3 regions of the Cobetia sp. UIB-001 genome follow, and region 1 is predicted to be linked to each of the others. Evidence: predicted binding sites of a transcription regulator. Region 1 holds the regulator's gene; each other region holds the start of a gene.
What was found. Region 1 encodes sigma-54, which starts transcription at its own class of promoters, with help from an activator protein. Its sites were predicted from a motif close to TGGCACNNNNNTTGCTNT; they were not measured.
Positions count from the first base shown of each region.

Region 2: the regulator sigma-54 is predicted to act here: its motif matches at 1,529-1,546, upstream of urtA (urea ABC transporter substrate-binding protein).
Region 3: the regulator sigma-54 is predicted to act here: its motif matches at 1,073-1,090, upstream of HA399_RS12825 (HAD-IIB family hydrolase).

Region 1 covers NZ_CP058244.1:819,788-822,059, forward strand. The annotation lists gene HA399_RS03450 (RNA polymerase factor sigma-54) at 621-2,069, opposite strand.
Region 2 covers NZ_CP058244.1:2,659,936-2,662,207, forward strand. The annotation lists gene urtB (urea ABC transporter permease subunit UrtB) at 1-50, opposite strand, end outside; gene urtA (urea ABC transporter substrate-binding protein) at 186-1,460, opposite strand; gene HA399_RS11035 (GntR family transcriptional regulator) at 2,010-2,231, shown strand; gene HA399_RS11040 (nitroreductase family protein) at 2,193-2,272, opposite strand, start outside.
Region 3 covers NZ_CP058244.1:3,074,908-3,077,179, forward strand. The annotation lists gene HA399_RS12820 (hypothetical protein) at 1-51, opposite strand, end outside; gene HA399_RS12825 (HAD-IIB family hydrolase) at 93-989, opposite strand; gene HA399_RS12830 (TRAP transporter large permease subunit) at 1,294-2,272, opposite strand, start outside.

The DNA of each region.
Region 1 (2,272 bases):
ACCCTTTTTGACTACGAGCAAACCCTGATCGGACGCTCTGCAACAGGCTTGACGGCCACCGTCTGGCGATGTTTTCGCACCCTTGCCAGTGGCGTCAGATGTCGTGAGCGTCTGTACCGACAATGCCCAAGCTTTGCGCAAAGATCAACGCTGCGCTGCATCGTGGCTCAGTGCTTGTCTTCAACTCAGTGAGGGGTAACGGAGTGGACTTCAAGGGCACGTCTGGTGGGTGGTGCGTGAAAGACGCGCAAGAAGGCGGGTTTTCGTCGCCAATCCCTGCATGTACGTCGCCTTTCAGGCGCTTCGATTGCGTGGGACAAGCGGCGTTCCGGGAGGTTCTTCGGGTGTCATCCAGGTGCAATACGCGCAAAAGTGACTTTAAAAACATGCGATTGACGGTAAATGACGCTGCCGGAACGGCGGTTTTTTGCCGTCATTCTGCGCGCTGTCATGGGCCATGACGGGCAATTGACGAGCGGTTGACGGGATGACAGAGCGCGCGACAGGCGTACCGCTACTCGCGAAGTCAGAGGCTGATGAGCGGAAAATCCAACGCTTGAGGTTGGTGGCGGCTGCCATTGTGGAGGTGAAAGCAGGGCATGGCAGCCGCAGGTGACGCGTCAGGCCAGACGCTTGCGCTCGCTTGAGGACGGAATGCCCATCGCTTCGCGGTACTTGGCCACGGTACGACGTGCGACCTCGATGCCATCGCTGGCAAGCAGATCGACCAGGCGCGAGTCAGAGAGAGGCTTGCGGGCCGGCTCTTCCGCGATCAGCTTGCGGATGCGGGCACGAATGGCGGTGCTTGAGTGGGCGTCGCCACTGCCGCTGCCACCGACCTGGCTCGAGAAGAAGAACTTGAGCTCGAAGACGCCGCGCGGGGTGTGGATGTACTTCTGGGTCGTGACCCGCGAGATGGTCGATTCGTGCATCTCGACCACTTCGGCGATGTTGGCCAGAATCAACGGCTTCATCCCTTCCTCGCCTTGCTCGAGGAAGTCGATCTGACGCGCCATGATCTCGCGGCCGACCTTGAGCAGGGTGTCATTGCGCGATGACAGGCTCTTCATCAGCCAGCGCGCTTCCTGCAGGTTGTCCTTGAGGAAGGTGTTGTCGGCGGACTTGTCGGCACGCTTGATCAGCGCGGCGTATTCCGGCTGGATGCGCAGCTTGGGCAGCGCTTCCGGGTTGAGCTCGACCTGCCAGCCATGGCGGGTATGGCGCACCAGCAGATCAGGGATCACGTAATCGCTGGCGGGCTCGCCCCAGGCGGATGCCGGACGCGGATCGAGCGCGCGTACCAGGCGGATGACGTGATCCAGCTCGTCATCGTCAAGGCTCAGGCGGCGCTTGAGCAGCTTGCGGTCATCGTTGCCCAGTGCCTCGAGGAATTGACGTACCAGGCGGCGCGCCTGCGCCAGCAGCGGCAGATCATCCGGCAACAGTGCCAGTTGCAGCAGCAGGCATTCGCGCAGATCACGGGCGAAGACGCCGGTCGGGTCGAACTGTTGCAGACGCAGCAATACCTGCTCGAGCTCGGAGGCCTTGAGGCCGGGCAGGCCCTGGCCGCGCAGGCCATCGACCAGCTCGTCGAGTGACAGGCTCAGATAGCCGGCACCGTCGACGGCATCGATCAGGCTCTCCGCCATCTGGCGTTCACGGCCATCGAGGTCGGTCATCGCCAGCTGCCAGCGCAGGTGGTCCTGCAGGCTCTCGACGCTGGTATTGCGATCGAAGTCCGGCCCTTCTTCACTCCCGCTGCCACTGCCGGAGCTGGTCAGGCTACCGGCGTGGTCCTGGTAGAGGTCCGACCAGTCACTGTCGAGGGGGTATTCCTCGGGAATCTCGCTCGAGGAGTCGGCAGTGGAGATCTCGCTCGAATCCTGTGTCTCGACGACATCCAGCGACTCGTAGTCCTCGTCGAGCTCCAACATGGGGTTGGACTCGAGGGCTTGCTGAATCTCCTGACGCAGGTCGAGCGTCGACAGCTGCAGCAGCTGGATCGCTTGCTGGAGCTGCGGCGTCATGGTCAGCGAGGTGCCGAGGCGGAGTTGCAGGGTGGGTTTCATGGAGTCAGTCAATTCACGGCAAAGGAACGTGCTTACTACGCTATACCGTGACTCGGGGCACTGACAAGTGGTTGCCGTGAATATTCAAGCAACTTGCATGCCATGTTTCCACCAAGGTGGTATGGACGTCATGCATGCGTCTGATGTCAGACATGAAAAAGCCGCTACGCGATAAAATCACGCAGCGGCTTTCGAAGCTTTTA
Region 2 (2,272 bases), 1.8 Mb from region 1:
AGCATCCACTGCCAGCACCCGCGGTACATCGTTGCAACGGAGATAGACATCAAGAAGGCCATCCATGGTGAACGCGCAAAGGCGTCATCAGTCTCCGAGGGCATCGCGGCTTCGGAGACTGACACTCAACGAGGCGGCATGCAGGTGAGCCAGCACGCCGCCTCGCTCTCAGAACGTGCTACGCATCATTGCGCCGCAACGCTCTGTTGAGCCCCACAGGAATGGGTCACGACATTGTAGTTGCCGCATTCCATCGGCTTGCGCCAGTCACTGATCAGGTCCTTGGAACCTTCCAGATAGTCAGACCACGCATCGCCTGCCACGGTGGACGGGGTCTGCCAGACGACGGAGAACTGGCCGTTGTCCTGGATCTCGCCGATCAGCACCGGCTTGGTGATGTGATGATTGGGCATCATGGTGGCGTAGCCGCCGGTCAGGTTGGGCACCGAGACACCGATGATGGCGTCCTTGACCGCATCGACCTCGACGCTGCCGGCCTTGCGCGCGGCTTCCATCCACATGTTGAAGCCGATGTAGTGGGCTTCCATCGGGTCGTTGGTGACCGCATCTTCCTTGCCGGTGTAATCGATCCACTCATCGATGAAGTCGTAGTTGGTGTCGCTGTCCACGCTCATGAAGTAGTTCCAGGCGGCCAGGTGGCCGACCAGCGGCGCGGTATCGATGCCCGAGAGCTCCTGCTCGCCCACCGAGAAGGCCACCACCGGGATGTCCTCGGCATTGATGCCCTGGTTGGCCAGCTCACGATAGAACGGCACGTTGGCATCGCCATTGATGGTGGACACCACGGCCGTCTTCTTGCCGGCACTGCCGAAAGACTTGATGTCCGAGACGATGGACTGCCAGTTGGAATGACCGAAGGGGGTGTAATTGACCATCACATCCGCGTCCGCCACGCCCTTCGACTTGAGGTAGGCGGCCAGAATCTTGTTGGTGGTACGCGGATAGACATAATCCGTGCCCGCCAGCACCCAGCGCTCCACGCCCACGTCGTTCATCAGGTAATCCACTGCCGGAATCGCCTGCTGATTGGGCGCCGCTCCGGTATAGAAGACGTTCTCCGAGGACTCCTCGCCCTCATACTGCACCGGGTAGAACAGCAGGCCGTTGAGCTCCTCGACCACCGGCAGCACCGACTTGCGCGAGACGGACGTCCAGTTGCCGAAGATCACGTCGACCTTGTCCTGTGCCAGCAGCTCACGCGCCTTCTCGGCGAACAGCGGCCAGTTGGAGGCCGGGTCGACCACGACAGGCTCCAGCTTGCGTCCCAGCAGCCCGCCCTGCTCGTTCTGCTTCTCGATCAGCATCAACATGGTGTCTTTCAGTGTCGATTCACTGATCGCCATGGTGCCGGACAGTGAGTGTAGGATGCCGACCTTGATCGGCCCCTCTTCTGCCTGGGCGACATTGGCCAGCGAGAAACCGACACAGGCGGATAGCATTGCGGCAGCGATTTTCTTGTTCACGACATTCCCTCGTGTCTTGTTGTACTTGTTGTCCCGGCTGAGGTAGTGCAATCGATGTGCCAGCCGCACACTGACGCCGCCGGCCAACGGCCAGACAAGAAAGCGACAGCGGTGAGATAGAAGAGAGACAGGGAGAGAGACGGGCACAAAGACAGGGAGAAAGACTGGGCAAAAACAGTGGAAAGACCGAGAAAGGATGAAGAGAAACGCGAGACATGATGAGAGCGAGCGAAGCACAGCGACACTGCTCAAGCGCAGCACTGCACCAGGATGATGCGCCCATCACCGACCCTCGCCTTGCCTTGCACCAGATAGGTGAGAAGAGCGCTGGGCGTGGCTCTGTGCGTGGTGCAGGGCGTGGCGCTCGCCCCGATAGAGCCTCCGGCCGAACGAAAGCGAGGGAAGCTAATGACATTGGTGCATCCACTACGACGCCCAAACGTCACTGTCTATCGACACTGCGGTATCCTTGCCCTCTCTCTTGCCCTCTCCCTTTCACTCTTCCACCCCGTCAGGAAATCCCCCATGAAGCGTTATGAACGCTTTGCCGCCAAGATCTCCAACCTGATTCGTACCGGCATTCTCGCGCCGGGTGAGCGCGTGCCGTCGGTGCGCCAGGCCAGCAAGGCGCATGGCATCAGCCCCTCTACCGTCTTTCAGGCGTATTACCTGCTGGAGAATCAGGGCCTGATCAGTGCGCGGCCGCGCTCAGATCCGCTTCACCACATCCGCCAGCTTGAGGCGTGACTTGGGTACCTGCGAGTTGAAGTCCTCGGCATGGTGATAGC
Region 3 (2,272 bases), 1.9 Mb from region 1:
GGTCAGGTTATGGAAGTTGGTGATGATGCCATTCTGGTAGAAATCGCTCATGTCAGCTCCTTGTCATGCCGAAGACACGCATCAGGCAGGCGTCAGGCGCCCAGACCTCTGGATGTCCATTCTTCCGGCTGGCCATTGGCCAGCCAGTGACGCAATCCCTCGACCCATCCCTGCGGTCCGGGGAGATTGGCGCGAAAACAGCGGCGTTCATCCGCCAGTTGCGGATAATCGGCAAGCTCCCGATCACGCTGTGAGGTATCACCGACGCCGGGGATCAGCACAGCGTTGTCGACGGCGGCCAGCAGTGGCAGGTCATTGGCGCCATCGCCGAAGCCCAGCGTCCAGGGGCGCACCCGCTCGCAGAGCCGGTAGCGGGCGATCAGATAACGCGCTGCCACGCCCTTGTCGCTGTCCCCGGTCACATGGTGAAAGCGCCCACCACGTGTCAGCTTGAGGCCATGGCTGGCCAGACGCGCACGAAAGTCCTCGAGACGCTCCGGCGCGTCGTGCCACACCAGCGGTTCACTGGCATCACGCTGTCCCGCCAGGGCCGCGTCGCCCTCCCCCAACCCCGTCAGTTCGCTGATTCTCGCCACCGACATCGAGGCGAAGCCCTCGAAGGCGAATTCTCCGCTCAGCTCCTCCAGCACCGCGAGAATCCTGTCGCGGGGCATCGCCACCGCGATACGACACAGGCCGTGTGCATCCGGGACGCTGGCCTCTTCCAGCGGGTAGGCGCTCAGCCAATCGGCCGGCAGGGCCACAACGCCGCCGTTCTCGGCGATCCACGGCTGGCCCGCCAAGCCCAGCGAGTCCATCAGCGGTGCCAGTTCGGCCGCCGTCTTGGAGGTGTTGGGGACGATCCAGGCACCGCGCGCGCGCAGGCGGGTCAGCCAGCTGCGCGCCGGGCCCGGCGAGTAATCGTGGTGATCCAGCAGCGAGCCATCCAGATCGGTCAGCAACAACAGCGGTGCTTGAGTCTCTGACATGTGAACTCTCCTCGTGAAGTGCTGCAGCGTGTCGGGGGTCACCTCGACAGGATCTCGTGGCACCGGACAGGCATTGCAAGAGCATTGCAGGGAATGTGCCAAGATGGTGCATCTGCCATGACAGCCTGACCCCTCTCACCGTGACCGTGTTTGTGCATCCGTTCATTTGCACCATGAAGGAGCACAAAGCCTGCCTTGCATGATGCCTCGCCACACGACGGCGCAAATCTTTCGTCACCAACGACGACGCCCTCGCATCTGCGAGGGCGTCGAGTCTTGGGCAAGCGGGCAACGTCTGTTGAGCCTAGACCAGCCACAGCGACAGTTGCGGCCACAGCAGCAACATCGCCAGCACGCACAGCTGGATGGCGATGAACGGCAGCAGCGAGACGAAGATATCCTTGAGGCTGATGCCTTCCGGTGCCACGCCTTTCAGATAGAAGGCGGCAGGCCCGAAGGGTGGCGACAGGAAGGACACCTGCATGTTGACCGCGAACAGCACGCCGAACCATACCGGGTCGTAGCCGAGCTGAACGATGATCGGTACGAAGATCGGCAGGGTCAGCATCGCGATGCCGATCCAGTCGAGGAACAGCCCCAGCAGCAGCAGGATCGCCATCATCACCATGATGATCGCCAGCGGCGGGATATCCAGGCCGAGAATCATGCTCGACACGAAGCGGTTGCCGCCCATCAGGTTGTAGACCCCGACCAGCGCCGCCGCGCCGATACCGATCCAGATGATCATGCCGCAGGTGTTCATGGTCTGGGACAGCGCACGCTGCATCAGGGTGATGGAGAACTCGCCGCGCAGCATCACCGCCACCAGCACGCCGAAGCTGCCCATCGCCGCGGCTTCGGTCACCGAGGCCACGCCACCGTAGATGGAGCCCAGCACCAGCCCCGCGATGACCGCCGGCACACCGATGGCCTTGAGCAGCTCACGCTTGCTCTGGAAGCTGGCGCGGCGCTCCTCCTCGGGCATCACCGGCCCCAGTGAAGGGTTGCGCAGACAGCGGATCAGCACGTAGATGATGTAGCTTGCCATCAGCACGATGGCCGGGGTGATCGCCGCGGTGAACAGGTCCGCGATCGACTGGTTGGCGATCAAGCCATAGATGATCAGCACGATGGAGGGCGGCATCATGGTGCCCAGCGAGCCGCCGGCACACACCACGCCGATGGCGATGTGCTTGTCATAGCCGAGTCTGAGCATCTGCGGCAGCGCCAGAATCCCCAGCAGCACGATCTCGCCGCCGATGATGCCGGACATCGCGGCGAGG